Regions from separate parts of the Paenarthrobacter aurescens genome, predicted to be linked through region 1. Evidence: predicted binding sites of a transcription regulator. Region 1 holds the regulator's gene; the other holds the start of a gene.
What was found. The regulator HrcA, encoded in region 1, represses chaperone genes, less so after heat shock. The targets are predictions, from matches to a motif close to TTNGCACTCGNNNNNNNCGAGTGCNAA.
Positions count from the first base shown of each region.

Region 2: the regulator HrcA is predicted to act here: its motif matches at 13,962-13,988, upstream of groES (co-chaperone GroES).

Region 1 is NZ_CP157456.1:2,255,658-2,265,108, forward strand. It holds gene ABI796_RS10425 (PhoH family protein) at 1-730, opposite strand, end outside; gene ABI796_RS10430 (GerMN domain-containing protein) at 1,172-2,044, shown strand; gene ABI796_RS10435 (16S rRNA (uracil(1498)-N(3))-methyltransferase) at 2,101-2,874, opposite strand; gene dnaJ (molecular chaperone DnaJ) at 2,877-4,004, opposite strand; gene hrcA (heat-inducible transcriptional repressor HrcA) at 4,055-5,062, opposite strand; gene ABI796_RS10450 (DUF3097 domain-containing protein) at 5,273-6,124, shown strand; gene ABI796_RS10455 (DUF4870 domain-containing protein) at 6,247-6,660, shown strand; gene hemW (radical SAM family heme chaperone HemW) at 6,664-7,893, opposite strand; gene lepA (translation elongation factor 4) at 7,894-9,451, opposite strand, start outside.
Region 2 is NZ_CP157456.1:2,926,893-2,948,279, reverse strand. It holds gene mshA (D-inositol-3-phosphate glycosyltransferase) at 95-1,339, opposite strand; gene ABI796_RS13620 (GNAT family N-acetyltransferase) at 1,450-1,968, shown strand; gene ABI796_RS13615 (6-phospho-beta-glucosidase) at 1,979-3,349, opposite strand; gene ABI796_RS13610 (carbohydrate kinase family protein) at 3,396-4,490, shown strand; gene alr (alanine racemase) at 4,536-5,777, shown strand; gene tsaE (tRNA (adenosine(37)-N6)-threonylcarbamoyltransferase complex ATPase subunit type 1 TsaE) at 5,774-6,352, shown strand; gene tsaB (tRNA (adenosine(37)-N6)-threonylcarbamoyltransferase complex dimerization subunit type 1 TsaB) at 6,352-7,023, shown strand; gene rimI (ribosomal protein S18-alanine N-acetyltransferase) at 7,037-7,540, shown strand; gene tsaD (tRNA (adenosine(37)-N6)-threonylcarbamoyltransferase complex transferase subunit TsaD) at 7,537-8,703, shown strand; gene ABI796_RS13580 (glutamate--cysteine ligase) at 8,737-9,888, opposite strand; gene ABI796_RS13575 (GTP-binding protein) at 10,051-11,202, shown strand; gene ykgO (type B 50S ribosomal protein L36) at 11,285-11,407, shown strand; gene ABI796_RS13565 (shikimate 5-dehydrogenase) at 11,453-12,265, shown strand; gene ABI796_RS13560 (class I SAM-dependent methyltransferase) at 12,278-13,507, opposite strand; gene ABI796_RS13555 (hypothetical protein) at 13,575-13,937, shown strand; gene groES (co-chaperone GroES) at 14,129-14,425, shown strand; gene groL (chaperonin GroEL) at 14,510-16,123, shown strand; gene ABI796_RS13540 (response regulator transcription factor) at 16,286-17,920, shown strand; partial or broken gene ABI796_RS13535 (hypothetical protein) at 18,019-18,324, shown strand; gene ABI796_RS13530 (NAD(P)/FAD-dependent oxidoreductase) at 18,332-19,462, shown strand; gene ABI796_RS13525 (acyltransferase family protein) at 19,688-21,387, shown strand, end outside.

The DNA of each region.
Region 1 (9,451 bases):
AGGGGGCTACTTCGATGGTCCCGGCAGCCATCAGGCGTGGAATGGACTCGGGATCCATCATGTCGTGCAAGGCGTCATACAGCGGGCGAAGATAGGGATCGATTTTATCGCTCAGCGTGCCGGGCAGAAAGCCCAGCCTCTCCCCCGCTTCCACTGCGGGCCGGGTCAGGATGATCCGGCTGACTTCCTTGGTCTGCAGGGCCTGCACGGCCTTGGCCATCGCCAGATACGTCTTTCCTGTGCCCGCCGGGCCGATGCCAAAAATCACGGTGTTGTCATCAATGGCGTCAACATAGTTCTTCTGATTCAGCGTTTTGGGCCGTATGGTCTTACCCCTGCTGGAAAGAATGTTGTGCGTCAGGACATCGGCCGGATTCTGGACTGACTGGGCCCTCAAAAGCGAAACCAGCTGCTGGAGGACGTCCGGAGTGACCACGGTTCCTTTTGCTACGAGCCCACGGACTTCCTCCAAAAGGCGCATGACGCGTGGAATAACGGTGGAAGGACCTGTCATGGAAAGCTCGTTGCCCCGGACATGGAAACTTACGTCCTGGAACTGTTCCTCAATGTAGCGCAAGGCTTCGTCGTGGCTGCCCAACGAGTGAACCATCTGGTCGGAGTTGTCGAACGTGACAACTTCCGTGCGCGTACCCGGTAGTGTGTGCGGGAACTCGGTGGGCGGCAGGTTGCCGTTTCCGGTCCTGAGCCGCCCGTTCAAAGATTCACTCATAGTGCTGGCCTCAGGCCTTTTCTCCTCCGGTTGGTCCTATTAACGCCATCGATTCGACATTCGCGACCGCTAAGAGGCGCTCGTCCGAGATGCCGGAATGTCTTCAATCCTACGCCAGCCCGGCGTTCAAGGAACCGAAATCCGCGGCAACACCGGCCCCTCTCCGTCATGTCACACGTTTTGTCTCAACTCCGCATCAAGCGGGTATCAATCCTGTTTCAGTTGGCGCCCGTCCGCCCAATCCCGGCCGACCGCCGTCGACGATGTGCCAAGCTGGCATAGCGGGTGGCATCAGCACCCTGCTGCCCGGCCCTCGCGGCCGGGGATCGGCGGCACCTGCTGCCACACCGGATACATGAAGGCAGGACACCCATTACGGAGCCAGTAACCATCAAAGATGGCGCGCGCAGGCGGACCAAGTCCCTCTCAGCGGTGCCTGCGATGCTTGCTGCCCTTCTGCTGACGGGATGCATTGCCAATGGCGGCGGCAGCGCGGCCGGGGTGACTTCCCCGCCAGTCACCATTGCAGACGCACCAGCCAGCCACGCTCCACTGGAAACTACGCAGGCCTCCACAAAAATACCGGTGTATTGGATTGGCCGCAGCAAGGAAGAGGTCTACCTCTACCGCGAGTTCAGGGACATCTCCAGCGATGGAAACCCCGTAACCACCGCACTGAAGATCATGATGTCCGAAAAGCCATTGGACCACGACTTCTTCACACCCTGGCAGGCACCGGAAAACCTGGCCACGTCCATCTCCGGCAAGAACGTCATCACCGTCGACATCTCCCGGGATGCGTTCAACTCGAACCTCGACGCTGGAATGGCGCAGCGCGCCGTCCAACAGTTGGTCTATACAGCTACAGCAGCAGCCTCCTCCTCAGGCCTGATCAACTCCGGACAACAAATCCAAGTTGTCATCCTGGTTGACGGGCACACGGACTACATGGCCTTCGGCCAAGTCAAACTTGGCCAACCCATGGAACGAAATGCCTCCCTGGTAGCACCTCTGTGGATCATCGACCCCCAAGAGGAAACAACATTGCCAACAGGTGTGGTCAAGTTCAATGGCCGCAGCACGGACAGCTCAAAACCGGTCAGCTGGCAGATTCTCCAAGAAAACAACAAGGGCGAAAAGACCAGCCTTTTCACCGGACAAACCCAAGCCACCGGCGACCCCGGTCAATACGGCGTCTTCAACTTCAGTGCCCAATTGAAGGCCGGAAAATATGAGTTGCGGGTCTCGCAGGTGGACGAAGCCGGCGCAACCATCGAGACGAGCACCGACACCCGCATATTCAACGTCGGATAACCGCGTGCCCTAGGGGCGGCAGCCTACCAACGGCGGTGACTACCAGCGGCCGTTGTCTACCAGCGGCCGAGGACGTCGCTGGCCAGCACGACGGCGGCGGGTCCCGCCGTCGAAGACCTCAAGACATGGTGACCCAACAGTGCCGTCACCGCACCCGCGTCGCTGAGCCGCGTCACCTCACGCGGGGCGATTCCACCCTCCGGCCCCACGATCAGGAGCACCTCGCGGGAAGTCCCTGCCTGTCCTTCCATGACCGCAAGTGTCTCCTCAAGGACAGCCCTTAAGGGGTTCTTCGCATCTTCATGGAGGATGATGGCTGCATCAGCAGCCGCCACGGCTTTCGCCAAGGCGCCTGTGTCCACTATGGAACGTACCTCGGGAATCCAAGCACGTCGCGCCTGTTTGGCTGCCGCAGTGACCACTGACTGCCACTTGGCGTGCGCCTTGACGGCCCTATCGCCTTTCCAGCGCACGATTGCCCGCTCGGACTGCCACGGAATGACTGCATCAATTCCAAGCTCGGTAGCAGTCTCGATGGCTAGTTCGTCGCGATCGCCCTTCGCTAACGCCTGAACCAGGACCAGCCGGATTTCCGGCTGGTCCTCGACGAGGATCTCCGACGCCTGCACGGTGAGGGTGCTCGAACCGGTGTCCATCACGGTGCCGATCAACCGCGCGCCCGCACCGTCCGCTATGTCCACCGGCTCGCCTACAGCCAATCGCTTGACTGTGACAGCGTGGCGGGCTTCAGCGCCCTCCAGGACGAACGTAGAGCCGGGGCTCAACTGACCGAAGCTACCCGCCGGTGCAAAGAAAACCGGGTTGCTCACCGCTACAGGTTACCGAGCTTGTCGCGAAGTTTTGCGAACATCCCGCCGCTGGCCACAAGCTTTCCCTCGGTAAACTGCTCACCGCGGAGCTTGGCCAACTGCTGCAGGAGTTCTTCTTGGGCGGGGTCGAGCTTGGTGGGGGTCTCCACGTGCAAGTGCACCTTCAGGTCGCCTCGGCCGTAGCCCCGGAGGTGCGTCACACCCAGGCCGCGCAGAGTGATGACTTCTCCGGATTGGGTTCCGGCCTTGACGTCAATGTCCTGGGCGCCGTCGAAGGTGTCCAGCTGCAATTCAGTGCCAAGTGCCGCCGCGGTCATGGGCACACTCAGTGTGGCATGGAGGTCGTCGCCTTCACGCATGAACATGGAATCGTTGTTGACCCGGATCTCCACGTAGAGATCACCGGAGGGGCCTCCTGCCGGTCCCGCTTCACCCTGCCCGGAGAGCTGAATGCGCGTACCAGTGGCAACACCGGCGGGAACCTTGATGGTCAGTGAACGGCGGCTGCGGATGCGGCCCTGCCCGCTGCACTCATTGCAGGGGTCCTTAATGACCGTGCCGAAGCCCTCACACGAACCGCAAGGGGCGGTTGTCATGACCTGGCCGAGGATCGACCGGACAGCCCGCTGGACCTGACCGCTGCCACCGCAAATATCGCAGCGTTCCGGGTGTGTCCCCGGGCGGCAGCAACTGCCATCACATGTGGGGCAGATGACGGCGGTGTCCACTTCGAGCTTCTTGTTGACGCCGAACACGGCGTCCTTCAAGTCGATGCGGACGCTGATGAGCGCATCCTGGCCCCGACGGACACGGGAGGCAGGGCCGCCCTGGCCGCCACCCCCGCCAAAGAAGGTGTCAAAGATGTCCTGGAACGCGAAGCCCTGGCCGGCATAGCCGCCACCGTATCCGTTGTCGGTGCCGTTCTCATTGCCCGTGGCGTCGTAGACGCGGCGCTTCTGGGGATCGGACAACACCTCGTAGGCGTGCGTCACGGCCTTGAACTGTTCCGCGACATCCTCGCCCGGGTTTACGTCGGGGTGGAGTTTCCGCGCCAACTTGCGGTACGCCTTTTTGATCTCTTCCCCGGTGGCTTCCGGCGAGACTCCCAAAACGTCATAGTGGCTGCTCAAAGTCGGTATCTCTTCCTTGTTGTACTGCGGATGTTTCCTCGGGCCGGTGTTCAGCCGCCGAGAATGCGGGAAAGGTAACGGGCCACGGCGCGAACGGCTGCCATGGTAGTGGGATAGTCCATGCGTGTAGGACCAAGAATCCCCACTTTGGCTCCGGATCCGTAACCGGTTGCCACGACTGACGCCTCCGCCAGACCGTCGTAAGGATTCTCACGTCCAATGCTTACGGTCACGCCCCGGGGATCATCCCCCATGTCAGACAACAACCGAAGCATGACAACTTGTTCCTCGAGTGCTTCCAGAACAGGCCCAATGCTTAGGGGGAAGTCCACGTTGGACCGGGCCAGGTTCGCTGTTCCGGCCATCAGGATCCGCTCTTCACGGCTGGTGTCGCTCAATGACTGCAGCCCTTGGGCCAAAGTCTGCGCCAGGCCGCGAAGCTCCGGAGGACAAAGTGCCACCACCGACGGAAGTACCTGCGGCAAAAGAGCCAGCTGGGTGCCTGCAATATTGCCCAGGAACCGGGACCTCAGAAGCATTAGCGCCTCGTTGCCCACATCGGTGCCGGCATCGATGACCTTCTGCACCACGCTACCGGTGTCAGCGATCAACACCACGAGGACCTGATGAGGGGCCAGCAGGACGAATTCCACGTGACGGACCAACGCCCGGTGTGACTGCGGGTACTGAACGACCGCCACCTGGTTTGTCAGCTGGGACAGAAGCCTTACTGTGCGCTCCAGGATGTCGTCAACATCATCAGGACCCTCAAGTAAGGAGTGGATGGCCCGGCGTTCGGCTGCAGATAATGGTTTGACCTGGGAAATGCGGTCAACGAACAAGCGATAGCCCTTGTCCGTGGGGATTCGGCCTGCGCTGGTATGGGGCGCGGCAATAAGGCCTTCTTCTTCCAGGACAGCCATGTCATTCCTGATGGTGGCGCTGGAAACGCCAAGATGGTGGCGTTCTACAAGGGCCTTCGATCCAACAGGTTCCCTGGAATGCACGTAGTCTTCAACGATGGCACGCAGCACCTCGAGCTTGCGCGGCTCACTCATTGCTCCACCTCCTGACGACTGCCTTGGCCCATTCGACCGGTCAACGCGGGGTCTCACCGGAGCCCCACACTTAGCACTCAACATGCCCAAGTGCTAACAAGTCTAGTATGAGCCACCCCGTTGTTAGCATTGAAACCTGCCGTCGGGCGGCTCAGGCCCGCACTATGAACCAGCACACCACCATGAACCAGCACAAAAGGTAGGAATCCCGTGGCTTTGAACAATTGGGGTCCGCAGGATCTTTCCGCTCCAGCCAAGAAGCAACTGCCCGAAGTTGCCGTTCAACGCGGAATGGTCCTTGAGGACGTTCAATCGGGCTGGGTGGGCGAAGTCACGCGTGTGGAGAAATCCGGCGGCATGCATGTGGTATCCCTTGAGGACCGGCGCGGTAAGACCAAGTCCTTCCAACTGGGATTCGGCTTCCTCCTCGAGGGGCAAGCCATCCGGTTGATGCCTCCCGCCCCGCGGGCTGCCACCTCCGCAGTTCCCGCCGGGCGGACGGCTTCAGGCTCGGTGAAAGTGCAGGGTCAGCGGGCCCAGGTAGCGAAGGCCAGCCGGATTTGGGTGGAAGGAAAGCACGACGCCGAGCTTGTGGAGAAGGTCTGGGGTGACGACCTCCGGGTGGAGGGCATCGTGGTGGAACCACTCCATGGCGTTGATGACCTGAAGTCAGCAATCGCAGACTTCAACCCCGGCCCGGGCCGCAGGCTTGGCATCCTCGTGGACCACCTCGTCCCGGGCTCCAAGGAGTCCCGAATCGCCGCCGATGCCATGACAGTACCGGGGGCAGCAGGGAACGTCTTGATTGTGGGACACCCCTATGTGGATGTGTGGCAGGCCATCCGGCCGAAGGTTCTGGGCATTGATGCCTGGCCCGCAGTGCCCCGGGGAATCGATTGGAAAACCGGGATCCTCAGCGCATTCGGCTGGCCGCACGAGACCGCGGAGGACATAGGCTTGGGTTGGCAACGGCTCCTGGGTGCGGTCCGCACTTATGCCGACCTCGAGGCCTCGCTCCTGGGACGGGTGGAGGAAGTCATCGATTTCCTGACTGTTCCCTGATTCGGGCTTCCTCTTGTATCAGTAACTACCGTGTCAATGGGGCGCATGTCCCGGGAAGTGCGCTGGGGCCGGTATTCTTGGACAGCAACACCGCACCATTTTTACAGCAAAGGGAAGACACCGTGGCAGATAACGCTCCTGAAGAACCGGGCAGCGCCGCAGGCCGGCCCCAGTACCATGGCGCGCCTGCCAACGCACTCCCCCTGACGGCCAGCGAGGACAGGCAATGGGCTACCCTGGCCCATTTTGGCGGCATCCTGGGGTGCCTGCCGTCCCTTTTGATCTACTTGATTTTCAAGGATCGCGGACCGTTCACAGCGCAGGAATCCAAAGAAGCACTGAACTTCACGTTGCCTCCCACCATTGCCGCCGTGCTGGCAAACATCCTGGTTTTGCTGCCTGTTGTTGGCAACATCTTCGCCGTCATCGCTACCGCAATCTGGGTGGCCCTGACGTGCTTCTCCGTTTCGGCGGGCATCCGCGTAAACCACGGGCAGCCTCACCGCTACAAAATCAACCTCCGCTGGATTAAGTAGAGGTCAGTCGGGCAGGAGCCTTCGGACTACGGCGTCAGCCAGGAGCCGACCCTTCAGGGTCAGGACGAGCCTGCCCTTGAACGCCTGTACAGGGTCCACCAGTTGGTCGGCAATGAGCCCGGCCATCGCGTGCCGTCCGATCGCGCCCAAGGCATCCACGGACAATCCTGTGCCAAGCCGGGCTTCAAGCATGATCCGCTCGACTTCCCGGGTTTCGGCGTCGAGGGTTTCGCGTCCGGCGGCCGGAGAGCTTCCGCTCCCCAACCTCCCGGCGTAAGCAGTGGGATGCTTAACGTTCCACCACCTGACGCCCCCGACGTGCGAGTGGGCGCCGGGTCCAATGCCCCACCAGTCGTCCCCGCGCCAGTAAGCAAGGTTGTGGCGGCACGCCTGCTCCGGTGTTCGCGACCAGTTGCTGACCTCATACCAGCCCAAGCCCGCTTCGGAGATCATCTTGTCCGCCAGCTCGTACTTGGAAGCGTGGTCGTCGTCGTCAATACCGGGCACCTCACCGCGGCGTATCTGGGCGGCAAGTTTGGTGCCGTCCTCCACGATCAAAGCGTAGGCACTGATGTGATCCGGCTCGTAAGAGAGCGCAGTCTCAAGGGAGAACTGCCAATCAGCCATGGATTCTCCGGGCGTGCCGTAAATGAGATCCAGGCTCACGGCAAGTCCCGCTTCACGCGCCCACTGCACCACCAGGGGTACCCGACTCGGCGTATGGGTGCGGTCCAGCACCTTCAGAACGTGCGGTACGGCAGACTGCATACCGAAGGAGACGCGGGTGAAACCTGCGTCGGCCAAAACCTTCAGGGACTCCGGAGTCACGGAATCGGGATTGGCCTCCGTGGTCACTTCGGCACCGGGCTCAAGGCCCCAATGGTCGACGGCAGCCCGCAGGATCCTTGCCAGATCTTCTGCAGGAAGAAGGGTGGGAGTACCTCCACCAAAGAAAACAGTGCTGAGGGGACGGCGGGGCAAACCTGAGGCATCCAAGGCCACCGAAGCAAAGTCCAGCTCAGAGACAGCCGTGGAAGCGTAGGCATCCTGAGAGGCACCCCCGCCGAGCTCCGTGGCCGTATAGGTGTTGAAATCGCAGTAACCGCATCGGACAGCGCAGAACGGTATGTGGACATAGAGCCCGAACTTGCGGTGCTCGACGCCGGCCAACACCTGCGGAGGCAAAATGCCATCCGCAGGTGCCGGGTCGCCCAAAGGTAGGACGCTGGGCATTTACTTCTTGGCCTTGTCCTTGGATTCATCAGTGGTGAGGGCTGCGATAAATGCCTCCTGGGGCACTTCCACGCGACCCACCATCTTCATGCGCTTCTTGCCTTCCTTCTGCTTCTCCAGCAGTTTGCGCTTACGGGTGATGTCACCGCCGTAGCACTTGGCAAGAACATCCTTGCGGATAGCCCGGATACTCTCACGCGCAATAATGCGTGATCCGATGGCGGCCTGAATGGGCACCTCAAACTGCTGCCTGGGAATAAGCTCGCGGAGCTTGCCAGTCATCATCACACCGTAGGCGTACGCCTTATCGCGGTGGGTGATGGCACTGAAAGCATCAACTTGTTCACCCTGAAGCAGGATGTCCACCTTGACGAGGTCGGCAACCTGCTCGCCGTCGGCCTTCCAGTCCAGCGAGGCGTAGCCCCTGGTCTTGGACTTCAGGAGGTCGAAGAAGTCGAACACGATCTCAGCCAGCGGGATCCAGTAGCGAAGTTCCACACGGTCCTCGGACAGGTAATCCATTCCGCGCATTTGGCCACGGCGGCTCTGGCAGAGTTCCATGATGGACCCAACAAATTCATTGGGCGCCAGAATGGTTGCCGAAACCATCGGCTCGCGCACCTCGGAAATCTTGCCTGTGGGGTATTCGCTCGGGTTGGTGACGTGAATGACTTTTTTGTCCTCGAGCGTTACCTCATACTCCACGTTGGGAGCAGTAGAGATGAGGTCCAGGTTGTATTCACGCTCAAGACGCTCACGGGTGATCTCAAGGTGAAGCAAACCCAGGAATCCTACGCGGAACCCAAAGCCAAGCGCGGCTGAGGTCTCGGGCTCGTAGACCAGCGCAGCATCGTTGAGCATCAGCTTTTCCAGGGCATCACGAAGGACCGGGTAATCCGTTCCATCCAACGGGTAAAGACCGGAAAAGACCATTGGCTTGGCGTCGGCGTAGCCGCTGAGCGACTCCGACGCCGGCTTGGCAAGGTTAGTGACAGTATCGCCAACCTTGGACTGGCGGACGTCCTTCACACCGGTGATCAGGTAACCCACCTCGCCGACGCCCAGGCCCTTGGACGGCGTGGGCTCCGGGGAACTGACACCAATCTCCAAGAGCTCGTGCGTCGCCCGGGTGGACATCATTTGGATGCGTTCGCGCGGGTGGAGCATGCCGTCCACTACACGGACGTAGGTGACCACGCCGCGGTAGGTGTCATAGACCGAGTCGAAAATCATGGCGCGGGCCGGGGCGTCGGGATCACCGACGGGCGCGGGGAGATCGCGGACAATCTTGTCCAGCAGAGCCTCTACGCCTACGCCGGTTTTGCCGGACACCTTGAGAACGTCCTCCGGATCGCCACCGATCAGGTTGGCAAGCTCCGCAGCGTACTTCTCGGGCTGTGCGGCCGGGAGGTCGATCTTATTCAGCACGGGAATGATGGTGAGGTTGTTTTCCATCGCCAGGTACAAGTTGGCGAGGGTCTGCGCCTCAATACCCTGTGCCGCATCCACCAAAAGCACTGCGCCTTCACAAGCTGCCAGGGAGCGGGAGACCTCGTAG
Region 2 (21,387 bases), 680 kb from region 1:
GATTCGTAGGCTGTGCGGCACAATCTATCAGCCCCGGAGCGGATGCAGGCGAAGGCGGCGGATGCAGGCGAAGGCGGCGGATACCGGCGAAGGCTCAGCGCCGGGGAAGAAGCAGCCCTCCAACAGCCTCTCGGTAGCTCTCCAGGGTGATGGCGGCAGTACGTTGCCATCCAAAGGCCTCAGCGTGGGTGGCAGCCAGCCTGCCCATGTCCTCCCGGGTTTGGACGTCGTCGTATAGATCTTCCAGGGCGTCTGCCCAGTCGGTGGGATCGTGTCCGTCCACCAGCATGCCCGTCCGCCCGTCCGAGATCGCGCGGGACAGGCCCCCCACGTTTGTGGCCACCACGGGTGTACCGCACGCCTGTGCTTCCAACGCCACCAAGCCAAAGGACTCGCTGAAGGAGGGCATCACCACCACGTCTGCTGAACGGAACCAGCTAGCCAGCTCCGGTGCCACAACGGGCGGCCGGTGGGTCACGACGTCGGACAGTCCGGCGTCTTCAATGATGTGCTGGAGGTTGAAGTCTTTTGCCCCGCTGAGGGATCCCAGGATGGTCATCTCCAAATCGATGTCCGGCCTGCGTTTGCGGAGGATCCCGGCAGCCCTGACGAACACCTGGGGCCCTTTGAGCCGCTGAATCCTGCCGGCAAAGAGAATGTGGAAACTGTCCGGCCTGACGCCGCGCAAGGAACGGGACTTTCGCCGGAATGAGGGCGTGAACACTTTGAGGTCCACTCCTGGCGGCGCGACGTCGATCCTGTCCAGGTCCGCCCCGTAATGGGAGACCAGTTCCTCCGCCTCGGCAGGAGTATTGGCAACCAGCCGTGACGCGCCGTCAACAATCCGTTGTTCACCGTCTTCCCGACGCCGCGGCTCAGGCCGTTCGCCGGACTCAAGGACAAGGTTTTTGACCTTGGCCATGGTGTGCATGGTGTGGATCAACGGGACACCCCAAAGTTCTGACAACTCGAGCCCTGCCACGCCGGAAACCCAGTAATGCGAGTGGATGGCGTCGTAGCGGCCGTGGAGCTGTTGGTGGCGGATCTTGTCGATCTCTTCCACCATGTGGTGCAGCAGCGCCGGCAGTTCTTCCTTGGGCACTTTGCGGCGGGGCCCTGCCATCACGTTGTGGACGCAGACGCCCGGCCCGGGATGCTCGACGGCGGGCTGTCCGGCTTTGGTGGAACGCGTAAAAATCTCCACTTCCACACCGGACTCCGCAAGTGCCATGGCCAAGGCGCGGACATAGACGTTCATTCCGCCGGCATCTCCCGCGCCGGGCTGCTCCATGGGGGAGGTGTGGAGCGACAGAAACGCCACACGACGGATCAATGGCATCCGGGTCCTCCTCACGATCACAGCAAATCAACTTTGCACTGCAGAAAACATTACTCCTGCCGTTGAATCCCAAGCCGGGCAAGCTCCGCTATGTGGACAAGGCTGCTAGCGTGGCCGCTGTGAGCCAAGAACAATCCTTTGACATCCGTAAAGCAACGCCGGAGGACTGGCCCGGGATATGGTCCATCCTGCAGCCGGTGATCCGCGAGGGCGAGACCTTTACCTGGGATCGCGACACCAGCGAGGAAACGGCCAGGTCCAAGTGGATCAAGGACGCTCCGGGCCAGACCTTCGTGGCGGTGGCCCGGGACACCGGCGAAGTCCTGGGAACGGGTGAGTTCCACGCCAACCAGGCCGGTGGCGGAAGCCATGTTGCCAACGCCGGATACATGGTGGGGGCCAACAACTCAGGCCAAGGCATTGCCCGGGCCCTGTGCGCCTACTCCCTGAGTGAAGCCAAGGCCGCGGGGTTCCGTTCCATGCAGTACAACGCCGTGGTGGAGAGCAACGTCCGTGCGGTGTGGTTATGGCAGTCCATGGGCTTCAGGATTCTGGCTACGGTTCCTGAAGCTTTCAACCATCCGGAAATCGGCTACGTGGGCCTGCACGTGATGTACCGGAAGCTCTAGCCCAACAGTCTTAGCCCCACAGTTGGGTTAATTCAGGAAAAGCGGCCTCGTACCCCTCCAACAGTTCCTCGCCCAAAGGCCGTGACCCCACAAGAGGGTGTGCGGCAAAGGCTTGGACAGCGGCTTCGCGCCCGCCGGAAACCACAGCGCGGATGGTCAGGCGCTCCACCTCCTTGATGTGCTGCATCAGAGTGAGGAACTGCCCGCCGGGCCGGTCCTGCGCGAGCGGCAACGCGCCGTCGGTTGTTACCTCGCAGGGAACCTCGACGACGGCGTCCGCGGGCAGCCCGGGTACCGCCACCTGGGCGGCGGGCCCGGCAGGGGACACGGGGGAGTTGGGCACGTTGAGGATGAGTTGGGCGGTGCCGCCGCCGGAGAGAGCACGCATGGCTGAAAGCGCCACACGTTCGTAGCCGCCCCCTGCGAGATCGGTCTCGTCCCGTTGCTCCCCATGAGTCCTTGCCTCCGCCAGGTAGCCTTCCTCGCGGGAGCGCCGGGCGGAATCCCAGAGCCGGTAGGGGTGGGAGGCTTGCAGCAGCGAGGGATAGAGCGACTGTTGCTGCCCATGGATGGACGCGCCGCGCGTTTCGCGTTGCTCTCCGATGGCCTTGGTGGCCTGCGGAGTTTGGTAGTAGTAATACAGATATTCGTTGGGCAGGCACCCAAGCTGAAGCAGGGTGTGCTGACCGAACAAACGGCCTTCCTCCATGGACTCCAGAGCCCCGTGATCGGACAGAAGGGCGGGCAGGAGATCCCGCCCGGCAGGGGCCAACCGGTAAAGCCAGCCAAGGTGGTTCAACCCGTAGTAGCCCACGCCGTCGAGCATTCCTTCGGTAAGGGGTGCCCCGGCAGCGCGGGCAGCACGCTGGACCAGGCCCCCGGCGGAATCGCAAATGCCGATCACCCGTTTACCCAGGACCGGTACCAGAGCCTCCGTGACCATGCCGGCCGGATTTGTGAAGTTGATCAACCAGGCCTCAGGGCAACGCTCCCGCATGGCCTCAGCGAGTTCCAGCATCCGTGGGATGGAGCGGAGCGCATAGGAGATGCCGCCGGCTCCGGTGGTCTCCTGGCCCAGCAAGCCCAGGCTCAAGGGAACCTGCTCATCAGCGATTCTCCCCGCAGTACCCCCGGGCCGGATCGCTGCAAACACCATGTCCGTCCCGGTGAGTGCCTCCCTAAGATCCGTGGAAACCATGACTGTGGGCCCAGAAGCGTCGGCGGGCATATCGCCAAGCACAGCCTCAATGGCAGCGAGCCGCACTTCATCGACGTCGTAGAGAACGAGCTCATCCACCAAACCCGCAAAAGGCCCCTCGCACAAGGCCCTGTACACGAGGGGAACCCGGAATCCGCCGCCACCGGCGATCATGAGCCGCATGCTCAGAGTCTATGCAGCCCAGTACGTGCAGCGTAGTCTGCCGTGCATGGACGGTATTCCCCAGCGACGATACGATCCCCTGGCTGCAGTGAGGTCGGACGGGAACCACCAGTGCGACCTCCTCCTGACCGGAACGGTTTTCCAGGACATCATTTTCACCGGACTGCCGCACGCCCCGGAGCCCGGCACGGAGGTGTGGAGCGAAGGCATGGGCAGCTGCCCTGGCGGCGTAGCCAACCAGGCCATTGCCGCCGCACGGCTGGGCCTGCGAACAAACCTCGCAGCAACGTTCGGCGATGACGGTTACGGGGATTACAACTGGCAGATCCTGGAGAGCCAGGAACACGTTGACCTCTCGCTTTCCCAACGCGTTCCCGGTTGGCACTCACCGGTGACGGTGTCCATGTGCGTGAACCAGGACCGTTCCATGGTCACTCACGGACACCCGGCCCCCATCAGTTCCTCGGAACTGATCGGGAAACCACCCAAGGCGCTCGCCGCCGTCGCCGATCTGGGTGAGGAACTCGAACCGTGGATGCTCGCAGCTAAGGATGCAGGCACCAAACTCTTCGGCGTGGTGGGCTGGGACCCTACGGGGGAGTGGTCCCAGCGGCGCCTGGATCAGCTGGCCAACTTCTACGCTTTCCTGCCCAACGCTCCTGAAGCGATGGCGTTCACCGGCAAAGCCGATCCATGGGCAGCCCTGTATTCGCTGGCTGACCGCGTCCCCGTGGCCGTGGTGACCCTTGGGCCTCAAGGCGCGGTGGCAGTGGACTCCGAAACCGGGGAAGAGGAATGGGTGCCGTCACTGCCTGTATCAGCAGCCGATCCCACCGGGGCCGGGGACTGCTTTGGGGCGGCGTTCATTGTGGGTTCCCTGGCAGGGTGGAGGTTGGGGGACCGGCTCCGGTTCGCCAACCTTTGCGCTTCCCTGGCGGTCCAGGAAGTGGGTGGCTCCTTGGCTGCACCAGGGTGGGGAGACATTGCCGACTGGTGGCAGAGGGCGAATGCACGGAAGGAACGCCAGTCCAGCCAATGGTTGCGGCGGTTCGCTTTCCTGGAACCAATTGTGAAGGACATCCCGGCGGAGGCCCAGCGACGAGCACGGGCCACCATCGCGCATCTGTCCGATGCCCAGTAGCACCGCAGTTAACCCCAGTTCACTGGCAGCACTAGAATCTCTAGGGTGACTTACGAAGCAGCTGCAGATATCGGGATCGGGTCCAGGGCCTCCATAGCAAAGTCAGCGGTGCTGGAGCGCTCCGCTGTCATCGACCTCGACGCCGTGCGGCACAACGTTCGTCAGTTCGTGGGCATCGCCTCTCCGGCGGCTGTGATGGCTGTGGTGAAAGCAGACGCTTACGGGCACGGCGCCGTGCAGGTAGCCCGCGCAGCCCTCGACGCCGGAGCAGCCTGGTTGGGCGTCGCCCACATCTCTGAGGCGCTCGCCTTGCGCGCCGCCGGAGTTGATGCTCCGCTGCTCGCCTGGCTGCACACCCGCGAAAGCAACTTTCAAGCCGCAGTAGCCGCCGGCGTCGACGTCGGAGTTTCCGGCTGGGAGCTCGAAGCGGTAGTGGCAGCAGCACGGGAACAGGAACGGCCCGCGCGTGTGCATCTGAAGGTGGATACTGGGCTTGGGCGGAACGGCTGCACCATTGCGGACTGGGACCAGCTTCTGGGCCAGGCCATGGAATACCAGGACCAGGGTCTGCTCAGGGTAGTGGGGATTTTCTCCCACCTGGCGGTGGCCGATGAACCGCAGCGCACTGAAACCGATGATCAGCTGTCCCTCTTCCGCGAAGCAATCGCCATGGCCGAGGACGCCGGTGTGGACACTGAAGTCCGGCACATCGCCAACACACCGGCGGCATTGTCCCGCCCGGACTCCCACTTCGACCTCGTTCGTGTGGGCTTGGGCATCTACGGACTCTCGCCCTTCGAAGGGGCCACCTCAGCCGAACTCGGCCTGCGTCCGGCCATGACGGTCCGGACCCTCCTGTCCAACTGCAAGAAGGTTCCCCAGGGCCAAGGCGTTTCCTACGGGCTCAATTACCACACCAGTGAGGAAAGCACCCTTGGGTTGGTGCCGCTGGGCTATGCGGACGGCGTGCCGCGGATCGCCACCGGAGGACCCGTGCAGGTAAACGGCGTCACCTATCCGGTAGTGGGCAGGATTGCGATGGACCAGATGGTCATCGATTTGGGACCACTGTCCCCGGAAGCCATGGCGGGACTCAAAGGAGCCGAGGCCGTGATGTTCGGCAACGGTGCCGGCGGTGGCCCCACAGCCGATGATTGGGCGGCCGCAGCAGGAACCAACAACTACGAGATCGTCACGCGCATCAGCCCTCGGGTCCCGCGCAGCTATGTCAACGAGCTCCCGGAGGCCCCTGCCGGTGCCGGCCGGGCTGAAACGGCAGCGCTGTGAGCCAGGCCCAGTGGGAGCGCACGCTCACGGTCACGACGGCGGAGCAGACACATGCGCTCGCAGCGGCTCTGGGCGGGGTGCTTGAGGCCGGGGATCTCCTGGTCCTTACAGGCGAGCTGGGTGCGGGCAAGACGACGTTCACCCAGGGCCTCGGGGAGGGCCTGGGGGTCCGCGCAGGCATCATTTCGCCGACGTTCGTTCTTGTGCGCATCCACCCTAATCTTCCTGATGGCCCCCGGCCCGGGGGTCCGGACCTGGTCCATGTTGACGCTTACCGGCTGGACTCGGCGGCGGAGATCGATGACATCGACCTCGAGAACACCATGGACACAGCGGTCACGGTAGTGGAGTGGGGCAAAGACCGGGTGGAGCACCTCTCGGACAGCCGGTTGGAGGTTGAACTTCACAGGTCTGTTGGTGGGGAAAGCACCGCGACCACCATGGACGGGATGGTCCTGGATTTTGATACCGAGGATGATGACGAACCCCGCACCATCATTTTCCGTGGGTTCGGTCCCCGCTGGGTGGAAGCACCTCAACTCCTCCAAAGTACTTCAGAAGTGGAAGGTCATTGATGCTGATCCTGGCTATTGATACGTCAGCGGTTGCCAGCGCAGCGCTGATCTCGGACGATGCCATGGAGAGCGTGGTGGATTCCTTTGCCACGGAGGACACCCGCAGCCATGCCGAAGTCCTCGCTCCCGGGATCGAGAAACTTCTGGCCGGTGCCGGCGTTACCGGGGCGGACATTGACGCGATTGTCACAGGTGTGGGCCCCGGGCCTTTCACGGGGCTCCGTTCCGGGATTGCCACCGCCCGTACGCTCGCTTTCGTATGGAACAAGCCGTTGTACGGGCTGATGAGCCTTGATGCCATTGCCTTGGAAGTGGCGGAGTCAACGGCGGCAGCCCCGGAGTTCCTTGTGGCTACCGATGCCCGACGCAAAGAGGTTTACTGGGCCCGCTACGCGCTGCTTGAAGGTCAGCTTCCCCAGCTGGTGGACGGCCCGCATGTTGGCTTCGCTTCCGAACTTCCGGACCTGCCTGTTTTTGGGGCGGGCGCAGGCCTTTACTCCGATGTCCTCACAGCTGATGAGGACTTTGCGCAAACCCAACCGGACGCCGCCTCGCTGGGCCAGTTCGCTTTGGCCAAACTCACCGCCGGCCAGGCCCTGCTGGACTCCACTCCGCTGTACCTGCGTGAATCCGATGCCCAGGTGCCAGGGCCCAGAAAGCGTGCGCTGTGATGGGAAGGACCCTGTGAAGCTGTCACCCAAGCTGGAACTTGCCGGTGTTTCGTTGCGCGATATGACCGAAGCTGACATCCCGGCAGTGGAGGCTTTGGAGCGCCGGTTGTTCCCCGTGGACGCCTGGCCGTTGCAAATGTTCTTTGACGAGTTGGCCCAGCCCGAGACCCGCCGCTACGTTGTGGCGGAGGTTGCGGGAGAGATTGTGGCTTACGCCGGTCTCATGTGCATCGAGCCGATCGCGGACATCCAGACGATCGCCGTAGTTCCTGAATTTGAGGGCAAGGGAATTGGCTCGGCGGTCCTGACCGAACTGATCGAAGAAGCCAGGCGCCGCCGTGCCGCAGACGTCCTGCTGGAGGTCCGGGCGGACAACCCCCGGGCCCAGCAACTGTATTTGAGGTTCGGATTCGAACAGATCCACGTGCGTCCCAGGTATTACCGGGACGGTACCGACGCCCTGATCATGCGCCTTGAACTGAACAAACCACAGTCCCCCGAAGGAGCCACAGCGTGAGCGGGCAGTATCCGGAACAGTCAAAGCAGCCGCTGGTGCTGGGCATTGAATCCTCCTGCGATGAGACCGGCGTGGGGATTGTGCGTGGGACCACCCTGTTGACCAACACTGTGTCCTCGTCCATGGATGAGCATGTTCGCTTTGGTGGCGTCATTCCGGAGATCGCATCACGGGCGCACCTGGACGCTTTTGTGCCCACCTTGCAGGAGTCGCTGCAGGCGGCAGGTGTCACTTTGGAGGACATTGACGCCATTGCTGTGACGTCCGGTCCCGGACTGGCCGGTGCCCTCATGGTGGGTGTTTGTGCTGCCAAAGCCCTGGCCGTTGCCACGGGCAAGCCGCTGTATGCCATCAATCATCTTGTGGCGCACGTTGGCGTAGGGCTGCTGGAGGCGTCCAACGGAAAGTCCGACGCCGCTGCTGCCGCCGGCGTGGGTGCCGGTCCGCTGGGTGCAGGCACGCTGGCTGCCGGTACGCTCCCGGAGAACCTCGGCGCGCTGCTGGTATCAGGTGGGCATACCGAAATCCTGCGCATCCGCAGCATCACCGACGATGTTGAGCTGTTGGGTTCAACAATCGACGACGCCGCCGGTGAAGCCTATGACAAGGTGGCACGGATCCTGGGCCTCGGGTATCCGGGTGGCCCTGCGATCGATAAAGTGGCCCGCCAAGGCAATCCCAAGTCCATCCGCTTCCCCCGGGGCCTCACCCAACCCAAATACATGGGTACTGCTGAGGAGAAGGGCCCTCACCGCTATGACTGGTCTTTCAGCGGCCTCAAAACGGCCGTGGCCCGTTGCGTGGAGCAGTTCGAAGCCCGCGGCGAGGAAGTTCCCGTAGCTGACATTGCCGCGGCGTTCCAGGAAGCCGTGGTGGACGTCATCAGTTCCAAGGCTGTTCTGGCCTGCAAAGAGCACGGCATCACCAATGTCCTGCTGGGTGGGGGAGTCGCTGCGAATTCCCGGTTGAGGGAATTGACCGGGCAGCGTTGTACGTCCGCCGGAATCACATTGCACGTTCCACCGCTGGATCTGTGCACGGACAACGGAGCCATGGTTGCCGCCCTCGGAGCCCAGCTGGTCATGGCCGGCATTGCTCCGAGCGGGGTGGAGTTCGCGCCGGATTCGTCCATGCCGGTCACTACGGTGTCAGTGCCCGCCTGAGTTCAGCTGCCTGCTAATGAGCACAGCTGCCTGCTAAGCGTCGGGTCCCTTGCGCATCTGCTGTACGAGGTCCATGACCACTGCCTGCAGGTCCCCGTTGTGTTCGGCGGCGACGCGGCGCTGGCGCTGGTAGCTGGCTCCGCGCTCAATGATTTTCAGGACATCTGCCAGTTCTTCGGAGCAGCCGAGCTTGGCCGCGACGGGTTCAAGGCGGGCCACTGTCCCGGCGAGGTGATCTGTGACGAGTTGTTCGTTGCCTTCGGCGTCGAGAATGATGATGGCTTCCATGCCGTAGCGTGCGGCCCGCCATTTGTTCTCCTGCACATGCCACGGCGGCATGGTGGGGATGCTGCCCCCAGCGTCAAGGATGGTGGAGAACTCGTCAACCAGGCATTGGGTCAGCGCCGCAATGGCGCCTACTTCTTCAAGAGTGGCCAGGCCGTCGCAGATGCGCATTTCGATGGTGCCCAGATTGGACACTGGCCGGATGTCCCAACGGATTTCGGACGTCGAGTCGATCACGCCGGTGGTGAACATGTCCTGGACGTAGGACTCGTACGCCTCCCAGCTCTCAAACTGGAAGGGCAGGCCGGCGGTGGGAAGCTGCTGGAACATCAGCGCCCGTTGGGAGGCGTAGCCGGTTTCTTCTCCTGCCCAGTAAGGGCTGGAGGCGGATAATGCCTGGAAGTGCGGGAAGTAGTTGACCAGGCCGTCCAGAATAGGGAGGACCTTGTCCCTGCGGTCAATGCCCACATGGACGTGAACGCCGTAGATCACCATTTGGCGTCCCCACCATTGGGTCCGCTCAATCAGTTTGGCGTAGCGCTCCTTGTCCGTGACGGGCTGAAGCAGGGGAGGGCTGAACGGGTGGCTGCCTGCGCAGAACACTTCCACGCCCATGGGATCGGTGACTTCACGCACGGCGGCGAGGGAGCGGCTGAGGTCTTCCTTGGCGTCCTTGACTGTCTCGCAGATCCCGGTGACCAGTTCCACGGTGTTCAGAAGAAGTTCGCGCTTGATATGGGGGTGTTCGTCGTCCTCATTGAGGTCCGGATGGTTCGCGGCGACGCCTTTCAGGACGTCATTTGCTACTGATACCAGTTCCCCGGTGCGTGCATTGACGAGCGCCAACTCCCATTCCACACCCAGTGTCGATTGCCTGGATGGCGCAAAATCAATCTGCACGTAGTCCCCTCTTTGTCTGTCTCAGCCGGACACGGTTCCCCGCTGTGGGGCCGCCAGCGGTCGGATCAAGTCTAATGCAGCCGGAACGCAGCTTCCTGCTGGGCCTTTGGTGCACAGCGCGCGCGACTTGCTAATGAGAATGCTTCTCAATAGAATCACTGCATGCATCTCACAGTCCTCAGTTCCCTGGACAGCCAGTGCCGCGAAACAGCCGCGGCCAGGCTCGGCCAAACCCACAGCAACTCCGTAGTGGTCCTTCATGATCTTCTGGACGGCTCCTTGGTGTTGCGGAGGGTTTACCGGAACGGCCAGTTGTTCGAGCGCGAAACCACGGTCCTGGAGCATGGCTGCCTCAGCTGCACTGTCAGACTGGATGTAGTTCCCACCGCGGAACGCCTCGCCTCCTGCGGCTTTGACCACATAGTCCTTGGCCTCCCGCCCGGAGTTGCGGCGGCGATGGCCGTGGCGGAGCTTCGGCGGGGCCTGAGTGGCCCGGCGGTGATCGATAACGCAGTACTGGCCCTGGACCCCGCGGACCTGGATGACCATATGTGGGACCGCCACACGCTGTTTGAATCCGGGTTCACCTCCATGCCTTCCGATGAGCGCACCAGCGGTGAATTCCTGATTGGCGAGTTCGGGCAGGTGGACACTGTCATGGTCCACCCCGGACTGGGTGCGGTACTGACGGGCGAATCCCGTGAAGGCACCGCGCAATGGCGGTTGGGCCTTGAGCTGCTGGGCCAGTTGGCGTTCCATGCAGGGGTTGTGGGTGCGGCAGAGGACTACCGGCCGGGCTGCTTTGACGACGCCGAGGCAGCGGCGCGCAACCGTCCCGGCGTCGTGCGTGTGCCCGTCAGCGAAGCGGACGGTTCCTACCGCACGGTGCTTCACAAGGCCGGCCGGCCGTTGCACCCCGGGCGTTTCCGGGACGCACTGCCTCATCTGGCAGCAGGGACGCACTGGCTCCGAGGCCGCCTCTGGATCGCATCAGCGCCCCAAACGAGGATTGCCGTCCAAGGAATCGGGCCACGTGTGTGGCTTGAAAGTACAGGAAAGTGGTTGGCCGACTCCGCCGAATCAGCTCCTGTCTTTGCGCGCCCGGGGAAAGCGGGGACGGACGTGGACTCCCTTCTTGACTGGCATCCCAACCATGGCGATCGCGGAACGGTCCTGGCCATTACCAGGAGGAAAGAGGATGTGGACCCGAAGGAAATCCGCCATCTTCTGGACGGTTGCCAACTGACCGAAGCCGAGATGAAGCAGGACTTTGGAGTCTGGGACGATCCCCTGGAACTCAGCGACGCCCTCTGATCCAGCAACACCCGGGCGGGCTGAACACCCAGCCGAGCTAAACACATAATTAGGCCAAACACCCAACAAAAGGAGAAACACCATGAAGGTCAGGAATTCCCTGCGTGCCCTCAAGAAGATCCCCGGCGCCCAGATTGTGCGCAGGCGCGGGCGGACCTTTGTCATCAACAAGAACAACCCACGGATGAAGGCGCGGCAGGGCTAAAAGCCAGCTGACGGCACCACCGTACGGGCGTTGTTTAATGGGGGAATGCCAATCCTGAACAAAGACATGTCCCTGTGCATTTCGCTCGCGGCCCGGCCCAGCAACATCGGGACCAGGTTCCACAACTATTTGTACGATCTGCTCGGCCTGAACTTTGTCTACAAGGCATTCGCCCCCGCGGACATCGCCCTTGCGGTGGCGGGCATCCGCGGCCTCCCCATCCGGGGTGCCGCGGTGTCCATGCCGTACAAGGAAGCGGTTATTCCGCTTGTTGATGTGATGGATCCATCGGCGCAAGCCATTGATTCCGTGAACACCATTGTGAACAACCACGGCGTCCTCACGGCCTACAACACTGACTACATCGCCATTGCCCGGCTGTTGAAGGACCACCGGGTTCCCAACAGCCACACCGTCCTGCTGCGCGGTGCAGGCGGCATGGCCAAAGCGGTGGCCGCGGCGCTCCGGGATGCCGGGTTCACCGCGGTGACCATTGTGGCCCGCAATGAGAACACCGGCCGTGCCCTTGCCGATCTTTACGGATTCGCTTGGCAGAACGACGTCAACGGCTCCACTGCGGATCTGATCATCAATGTCACGCCACTGGGAATGGCAGGTGCGGATGAAACGGCCCAGTCTTTCGATGACGCCACTATTGCCGCGGCTCAGGTGGTGTTTGACGTTGTTGCGTTGCCTTCGGAGACGCCGCTCATCAGCGCTGCCCGGAAGGCGGAGAAGAAAGTCATCACAGGCGCTGAAGTCATTGCCATTCAGGCCGAGGAACAGTTTGTCCTGTACACCGGTGTCCGCCCCAGCCCTGAGCAGGTCCGGGAAGCCTCGGAGTTCTCGCGCCGCTGACTCTTTGGAGCGTCAGGCCGTAACAGGCTCCACCACCACAACCACTCTCTCCTCGCCAATCCTGGTGAGGACGAGGGTGGCTGTTTTGGGAGGCATCCCTTTTGCGGGCTTGGCCGGAAGCAGTTGCTTGCGCAGTTCTTCCGGGGTCACAGCAGTGCCACGCTTCTTGATATCAAGGACCGTGATGCCGTTTTCCTTCACCCACAACTTCATGGCCTTGACGTTGTAGGGCATCACCTCAAGCACCTTGTAAGCGCGGGCAAACGGGGTGTCGTGCAGTTCGGGGGCGCAGATGTAGGCAATGTGTTCGTCCACCAGATGCCCACCCAAACGCCCGGCGACGTCGGCCACCAGGCCTGCGCGGATCACGGCACCATCGGGTTCGTAGAGGTAACCCTCTACAGGCCCGACGGCGGCTACCGGGCCGCCGTCGAAATCCGCGCTGCTGGTGATTTCAGCGGCGCCCTGGCTGCCAATCACCAGGGCGGCCCGGCGCACGGCCGGGCGGGAGACTGCGTTGAACCAGAGCGTCACTTCGGTGACGTCGCCGCCCACCGAAACCCACTGGGCCTCGCACCCCGAAGGTACGGAGTCGTGTGGAATGCCCGGACCCATTTTGACGCCGATGGCACGGCCGGTAGCTGCGAGACTCTCCACGAAGGACAACGGGGGAGAGAACGCTTCAGGATCCCAGATCCGCTTGGTCCCTGACGTTGAGGTGGTTCGGCGCGCGGGATCGAGCCATACGCCCTCGATTCCGTCCAGCTCCACTGACGTCGCATCGGCGTGTACCACGGTGGCATGGGGGAAAGGCATGAGGTTGATGGTGGCACATGCGGCAGTGGTCTCATCCATTTCCACCGCGGTCACCGTAATGTCCATGGACGCCATGGCCATGGAATCGGCGCCAAGGCCGCAGCCCAGGTCCGCAACGTGGCGGATTCCGGCTTTCGCGAAGCGTTCGGCATGCCTGGCGGCCACGTTCAAGCGCGTGGCTTGCTCCAGGCCGGCCTGGGTGAACAACATCTGCCGCGCAAACTCGCCGAACTTCGCCTCCGCGCGTGTTCGCAACCGGGATTGCGTGAGGACCGCCGCTACCAGCTCAGGGGAGTGCCCGGCCTTCCGGAGGTCGGCGTTGATGCTGAAGGAATCGGCTTCGCGGTAAGGCCCAAGTGAGGCAAGAAGTTCCCATCCTTCAGTAGTCAGCAAGGGCGCGATCTGTTCCTGCGGTGCGTGAGGCATGGGATCAAGCCTAACGTCGCAGCGCTTGGGAGCGTGACCGGCGAATCAGCCGGATAGGGTTGTTTTCATGGAAGACAACGCAGCACAACCAGCCTCCACCCTGATCAAGGCAGCGCGCCCGGCCCTCATAGCGGGGATCGTGATCGCGGTGGTCTGCATCGGCCTGCTGATCATCATTTTTGCGTTGGATTCCTTCAATGCCGCCACCTATTCGGTAGCCGGCAAGAGCGTCAACGACGCCACCGATGAAGCCCGGGGCATTCGCGAACTTTACAGCGCCGCGCGGACCGGTGGAATCATCACGCTGGTGGTCTCCGGCGTCGTGGCTGTTGCCGCTGCCGTGGTGTTGTACCTGAACCGCGGCAACGCCGCGCTGGACGAAGATGATGACGGTCAGGACTACGATCTGGAGGACCTCACCGGCAGGTGAGTGACGTTCACCCATGACGAAATGCTGGCACTCACCTTGACCGAGTGCTAACGCTTACATAGAGTCTTGTTAGCACTCTCCCCCGGAGGGTGCTAACCACGCCAAGCGTCTTCCGGCACCGCGACGACGGTTGTACGCTCCGGCACCCTAGTTCTTAGTCCATGAATCAGCTCATGAAAAGGAGAGTCCGAGTGTCGGTCTCGATTAAGCCTCTTGAGGATCGTATTGTTGTTCGCCCGCTCGAAGCAGAGCAGACCACCGCTTCCGGCCTGGTCATTCCGGACTCCGCACAGGAGAAGCCGCAGGAAGGCGAAGTTGTTGCAATCGGCCCCGGCCGCTTCGATGACAACGGCAACCGCGTACCGGTTGACGTAGCTGTTGGCGACGTCGTCATCTACTCCAAGTACGGTGGAACCGAAGTCAAGACCGGCGGCAACGAGTACCTCGTTCTGTCCGCCCGCGACGTCCTTGCGATCGTCGTAAAGTAACTTCCCGGAGCCCCGCACCGCCGTCGCGTTGGAATCATTCCAGCCGTCAGCGGTGCGGGTTTTCTGTCTTGAAAGGACACAACCATGGCAAAGCAGCTTGCTTTTAACGATGCTGCCCGCCGGTCTCTTGAGGCCGGTATCGACAAGCTCGCCAACACTGTCAAGGTGACGCTTGGCCCGCGCGGCCGCAACGTCGTGCTGGACAAGAAGTGGGGAGCTCCCACCATCACCAACGACGGCGTGACCATTGCCCGCGAAGTTGAGCTTGATGACCCCTACGAGAACCTTGGCGCACAGCTGGCCAAGGAAGTAGCCACCAAGACCAACGACGTCGCAGGCGACGGCACCACCACGGCCACCGTGCTTGCACAGGCCCTGGTCAAAGAAGGCCTGCGCAACGTTGCTGCCGGCGCTGCTCCGGGTGAGATCAAGCGCGGCATCGAGGTTTCCGTTGAAGCCGTCGCAGCCCGCCTCCTGGAGAACGCCCGCGAAGTTGAAGGCACCCAGGTTGCCAGCGTTGCTGCCATTTCCGCGCAGAGCGACGAGGTTGGCGAGCTGCTGGCCGAGGCGTTCGGCAAGGTTGGCAAGGATGGTGTGATCACCATCGAAGAGTCCTCCACCACCCAGACCGAGCTGGTCCTCACCGAGGGCATGCAGTTCGACAAGGGCTACCTTTCCCCGTACTTCGTCACAGACGCAGAGCGCCAGGAAGCGGTCCTTGAAGACGCCCTCATCCTGATCAACCAGGGCAAGATCTCCTCGCTGCAGGACTTCCTGCCGCTGCTGGAGAAGGCACTGCAGGCCAACAAGCCGCTCTTCATCATTGCTGAAGACATTGAAGGCGAAGCCCTGTCTACGCTGATCGTCAACCGCATCCGCGGCACGCTCAACGTTGTTGCCGTCAAGGCGCCGGGCTTCGGCGACCGCCGCAAGGCCATGCTCCAGGACATCGCAACGCTGACCGGCGCCCAGGTTGTTTCCCCGGACCTCGGCCTGAGCCTGGACACCGTTGGCCTTGAGGTACTTGGTACCGCACGCCGCATCACGGTCACCAAGGACAACACCACCATTGTTGACGGTGCCGGATCGGCTGAGGACGTCTCGGACCGCGTTGCACAGCTGCGCGCTGAGCTGACCCGGACGGACTCCGACTGGGACAAGGAAAAGCTGCAGGAACGCCTGGCCAAGCTGGCCGGCGGCATCGGCGTGATCAAGGTTGGCGCGGCCACCGAGGTTGAGCTGAAGGAAAAGAAGCACCGCATTGAGGACGCTGTTTCCTCTACGCGTGCAGCCCTTGAAGAAGGCATCGTTTCCGGTGGCGGTTCCGCCCTCATCCACGCCCTCAAGGCATTGGACGAGTCCCCGGCCGTCAAGGCACTGGAGGGTGACGCTGCAGCTGCTGTGGGCATCGTCCGCCGCGCCCTGGTCCAGCCGTTGCGCTGGATCGCCCAGAACGCAGGCTTCGATGGCTTCGTTGTTGTTGCCAAGGTTTCCGAGCTCGAGGCCAACCACGGTTTCAACGCCAAGTCCGGCGAGTACGAGGACCTGATCGCCGCAGGCGTGATCGACCCCGTCAAGGTCACCCGCTCCGCACTCCGCAACGCCGCTTCCATCGCAGCCCTGGTTCTCACCACCGAGACCCTGGTTGCCGAGAAGCCGGCCGAGGAAGAAGACGCACACGCAGGCCACCAGCACTAACGGCCCTGTTCAACACAAGCCCCGGTCGCTTTGACCGGGGCTTTTGTTGTCTGCGGCTTTGCACGGGGTGGCTATTGTGAGCGTACGACGGCGGCGGTAACCTGACGCTAATACGGCGGCTTGGGTGCGTCATCGGGGTGCAGGGTCGCCGCAAGGTGAGCCATGACGATGCCTGCCACAGCCTTGGACCTGGGACGCTCGGCGTTCTCCGAGCGTCGCTGGAGCGATGCGTTGGATTGCCTCGCCCGCGCGGACACCGAGGGTGGCCTGCCTGCCCGGGACATTGAGCTGGTGGCATCGGTGGCCATGCTCCTGGGTAAGGAACCGGAGGGTGTTGCCTACCTGACGCGAGCCCATGATGAGTACCTGACCATGGGGGATATGGCAGGAGCGGCCCGCTGTGCAGCGTGGTTGGTCCTCTACCTCATGAACCTTGGAGAACAGGCCCGGGGTTCGGGCTGGTTGTCCCGTGCCAAACACCTGCTGGATGGAATGGTTGATCCCGAGGAGGCCGAGGGCTACATCCTGATCCCCACAGCCTTGCGGGCACTGTATGGAGGGAACCCGGACACCGGCAACGAGCTCTTCAGCCGCGCATTGGCATTGGGACAGCGGTTCCACGACCCCGACCTGACGGCCTTGGGTCAGTTGGGCGTCGGGACTGCACGGATCACTCTGGGATTCCCTGATGAAGGCCTCGCGTTCCTGGACGAAGCGATGGTCGCGGTCAGTGCCGGGGAAGTTTCGCCCATCCCCTCGGGCATCATTTACTGTGCTGTGATCGGAAGCTGCCGCCTGACCTTGGACGTAGCCCGCGCACACGAGTGGACGGCTGCGCTGGCGCGCTGGTGCGGGCAGCAGCCTGACATGGTCATGTTCAGCGGCCAATGCCAAACGCACAGGGCCGAGCTCTTCATTCTCCATGGAGCCTGGGAGGAAGCCCTGGCGGCGCTTAAGATCGCACAAGACCGTTCCCGGCACGGCGATCCTGAAGCGACATGGGGTGCCTGGTACTTTCAAGGCGAGCTGTTCCGCCTCACCGGCCGTGATGAAGAAGCAGCCTCGGCCTATGCCAAGGCCGCCGAGACAGGCTTTGAAGCACTGCCGGGCCTGGCCCTCCTGCTCCTGCGGCAGCACAAGGAAGCGCAAGCCCAAACCATGGTGCGCCGGGCCATGGCCGGAGCTGACCCGGCCAACCGTCGTCGACTGCTCCCGTCGGTGGTGGAGATTGAGCTTGCAGCCGGCGATCTTGAAGCGGCCCGCGCAGCGGCGGACGAATTGGCGGCACCAGTTGGTGAAGCATGCAGGCCCTTGGAACAGGCGCTCGCTGCGCAGGCGGAAGCCGCTGTGCTGCTCGCCGAAGGAAATCCGCAAGCGGCCCTGGCTGCGGCGAGGAAGGCCTGGCGGCTCTGGTACAGCCTTGAGGCCCCCTTTGGCCAAGCCAGCTGCAGGGTTTTGGCGGGCCGTTCCTGCATGTTGCTGGCCGACCACGACTCTGCTGCGATGGAGTTCGAGGCCGCACAAGCCGGGTTCGCCGATCTCGGGGCAACTCCGGCAGTGGCGGATGTTTTGGAGTTGACTGGCGAAACGAGCGGGGACGCTTCTCCGTTGACCAGCCGTGAGCTGGAAGTCCTGCGGCTGGTGGCAGAGGGCGGCGCCAACAAAACCATTGCCCGTTCCCTCTACCTCAGCGAGAAGACAGTGGCACGGCACGTCAGCAATATCCTGACCAAACTGGCGGTGCCGTCACGCGTTGCTGCCACGCGGTATGCACTGGATCATCATCTTCTCAGCTGACTCTCCGGCGAGGGTGCGCAGAAATACCCATGCGGCGTGCACACAAATGCGTCTTTCTGCCGACGCGGGGGAACGGGCTGGCCCCATAGCTTGGCGTTATGAACATTCCACTGCTTGCCGGCACCGTTTCCACAGTGCTTTTCGCCGCCAGCATGCTGCCCATGCTCCTCAAAGCTGTGCGCACCAAGGACCTTGAGTCCTACAGCGTAGGCAACATCGCCACCACCAATGTGGCCAATGCAGTGCATTCGTTCTACGTCTTCGACCTCCCGGCGGGCCCCGTTTGGCTGTTGCACTCCTTCTACATTGTTGCCTCCGCACTGATGCTGTTGTGGTGCCTGCGCTACCGGAAGGTCCCTGACGACGCCCTCAATAAACATATCGGAGAACCAGTAAGTGAAGGGAAAAACCATGAACGCCAAGCAGGAATCCATGGTGGACACGCTCATCGTGGGAGGTGGGCAGGCAGGGCTCGCGCTCGGATACTTCCTGGCCAAGGAAGGCCGGGACTTCCTGATTCTGGATCAGTACGGGAGGCCAGGGGAAGCCTGGCGCCAACGTTGGGACTCCCTGCGGCTCTTTACTCCCGCCAAGTATGACGGTCTCCCTGGAGCGCCTTTCCCCGGTGACCGTCTGGCGTTCCCCAGCAAGGACCAAATGGCTGACTATCTGGAGGACTATGTGCGCCGCTTTGACCTCCCCTTCGTCTCAGACGTCCGCGTTGACGGGATCAATCGTCATGGAGCCGGGTTCACAGTGACTGCGGGAGATCGCAGCTGGCGCAGCAAGAATGTGGTGATCGCTGCCGGAGGACACCATCTGCCGAAGCGGCCGCATTTCGCGGGGGACCTGGATCCGGAGATACGTCAACTGCATTCAGCGGACTACAGAAACCCCGGGCAGTTGAAGGATGGCCCCGTGCTGGTGGTGGGGCTGGGCAATTCAGGAGCTGAAATAGCCTTGGAAGTGGGCAAATCCCACGCCACTGAACTGGCCGGACGCCCCAGCGGTGAGATGCCCATGCGGCACGGCCGGACCGCTGCACGCTTTGCCCTTCCCGTGGTGCGGTTTCTTGGACTGCATGTCTTGAACATGAACACACCCGTCGGTCGCAAGGCCGCTCCTGCTTTCAAGTCGATGGCGGCACCATTGATCCGGACCAAGACCAAGGACCTGGTTGCTGCAGGGGTGCATCTGGTACCGAGGCTGGCCGGGGTCTCGCAGGGCCGGCCGGTCCTGGAAGATGGGACACGCGTGGAAGCTTTGAATGTCATCTGGTGCACCGGTTACCACGAGGATTACTCGTGGGTGAACCTCCCGGTTTTCGATTCCTTCGGTGAGCCCCAACAGAGGCGGGGAGTGGCCGGCGATGTTCCGGGCGTGTACTTCATAGGTCAGGAGTTTCTTTTCGCGGCAGCTTCGGCGACGCTCCCCGGAGTCAGCAGGGACGCCCGCTACCTCGCCCGCCGGCTCGCAGAGCAAGGTTCCGGCCTTGCGGGTGAACCGGCAGTGCAGCCTAACGCCGCCGGCCAAGCAGCATAAAGCGTGTGATAGCTCACGTTCTACAGGGTTGTGCCGGGCAACAGGGTTTGTGACCGACGGAAGTATCAGCACAGGTCACACACAGGTTTGGGTGGCACAATATATGGCTGGACCTGTGCTGATGGGGCTTCGGATGGCGGCCAGGAACAATCTCCCACATGGGTTACGCGTCTGAAAACGCGTAATATTGATGCTTTGTGCCACCGCTCTGAGGAACTGCCTACCGTGACGACGCCAACGATTCCAGCCCCTGCCCACCACGGTAGGCGTGCTGCCGGACCCGTTGCGAAGTCCAAGTTCCGCCCTGAAATCCAAGGCCTTCGGTCCTTGGCCGTCCTCATGGTGGTGAGCTACCACATCTGGATCGGCAGGGTCTCCGGTGGAGTAGATGTCTTCCTCCTGATCTCAGCGTTCCTTATGACCCTCCAGTTCACGGGACGTTACAAACAGGGCCGGCCCATGGACCTTGTGCGCCACTGGCTGCACCTGTTCAGGCGGTTGCTGCCCGCCGTCGTCGTGGTTCTGGTGTCCACTCTTGCAGCTACTTTTATCTTCCTGCCGGCTACGCGCTGGTTTGAGATCGTCCAGCAAACCTGGGCCTCGCTGTTCTACTTCGAAAACCGGTTGCTGCAGGACCTGGCCGTTGACTATTACGCCACTGACCACAGCATGGCCAGCCCCGTACAGCACTTTTGGTCCCTGTCCATCCAGGGCCAGGTGTTCATTCTGTGGCCCATCATCTTCGCCGCTGCAGCGTTTGTGTGCCGCCGCTTTGACCTCCGCTACCGGGCCACGCTGGTCTACGTCTTCGCCCTCATCTTCCTGGTCTCGTTTGTCTACTCCATCATCTTCACTGCCAACAACCAGGCCGTGGCGTACTTCGATACCTTTGCCCGGCTGTGGGAGTTTGCCCTGGGCACGTTGGTGGCACTGATCCTGCCCGCCCTGAATTTCTCCAGGCCTGTACGCATCGTCATGGGTTGGGTGGGTGTGGCCGCCATGCTCAGTTGCGGCATCCTGCTCCAGGTACAAACGGCTTTTCCCGGATTCGTCGCTTTGTGGCCCACGCTGGCTGCAGTAGCTGTGATCGCGGCCGGCCAAACCGGCAGCCGCTTTGGTGTGGACCGGATACTGAGTTCCACATTCCTTGTCCGGCTCGGTGACAATTCCTACGCCCTTTACCTTTGGCACTGGCCCATTCTGGTGATTGCTTTGGCATGGAGCGGCAAGGATCATGCCGGATGGCTGTCCGGTACGGCGATCATCGCGTTGTCGCTCGTCTTGGCTTTCCTGACCACCAAGTTCGTGGAGAAGCCGTTCCGGGAATGGAAGTGGCCCGAGGTAAAACGGCGCCGCTCGGTCATCGCGATCGTGGCTTGCCTCGCGGTGGTGTCCGCGCCCCTCGCGGCTTTTCAGTACCGCCTGGACCTTGACCAGCAAGCCGCGGAGGCTCGCATGGTCTTCGATAATCCCGGTGCCAAGGCGCTCCTGCCCACGTACGTCAATGAAGCGGCTCCGAATGCCCTCACCCAGCCCACCGCGGAACGGATCGGGCGGGACTGGGCCAACCTTCCCGACTCATGCTCCGGGGACACCAAACCCGATTCGCAACTGCTGCAGGAGAACTGCAAACAGAACAAGGTGGGCGCAGATGCCACCAAGACGGTCCTTGTGGTGGGCAACTCCCATTCCCAGCAGTGGCTGGGCGCGTTGGAAGTACTGGCTGAGCAGCACCATTGGCGCCTGTATTCCCTGCTGTATGGGGCATGCCCTTTCATGACTGAGGATCCTGAGTCCGAGCCTGCCTGCAACGAGTTCAACAGTGAGGTGCGCAGCCATATCCGTGAGCATGCGCCGGACGCCCTGTTCATGGTGGGAACGGCTGCTGTTTCTTCCTTGCCGGATGAAAGGCTGACGCACGGTTT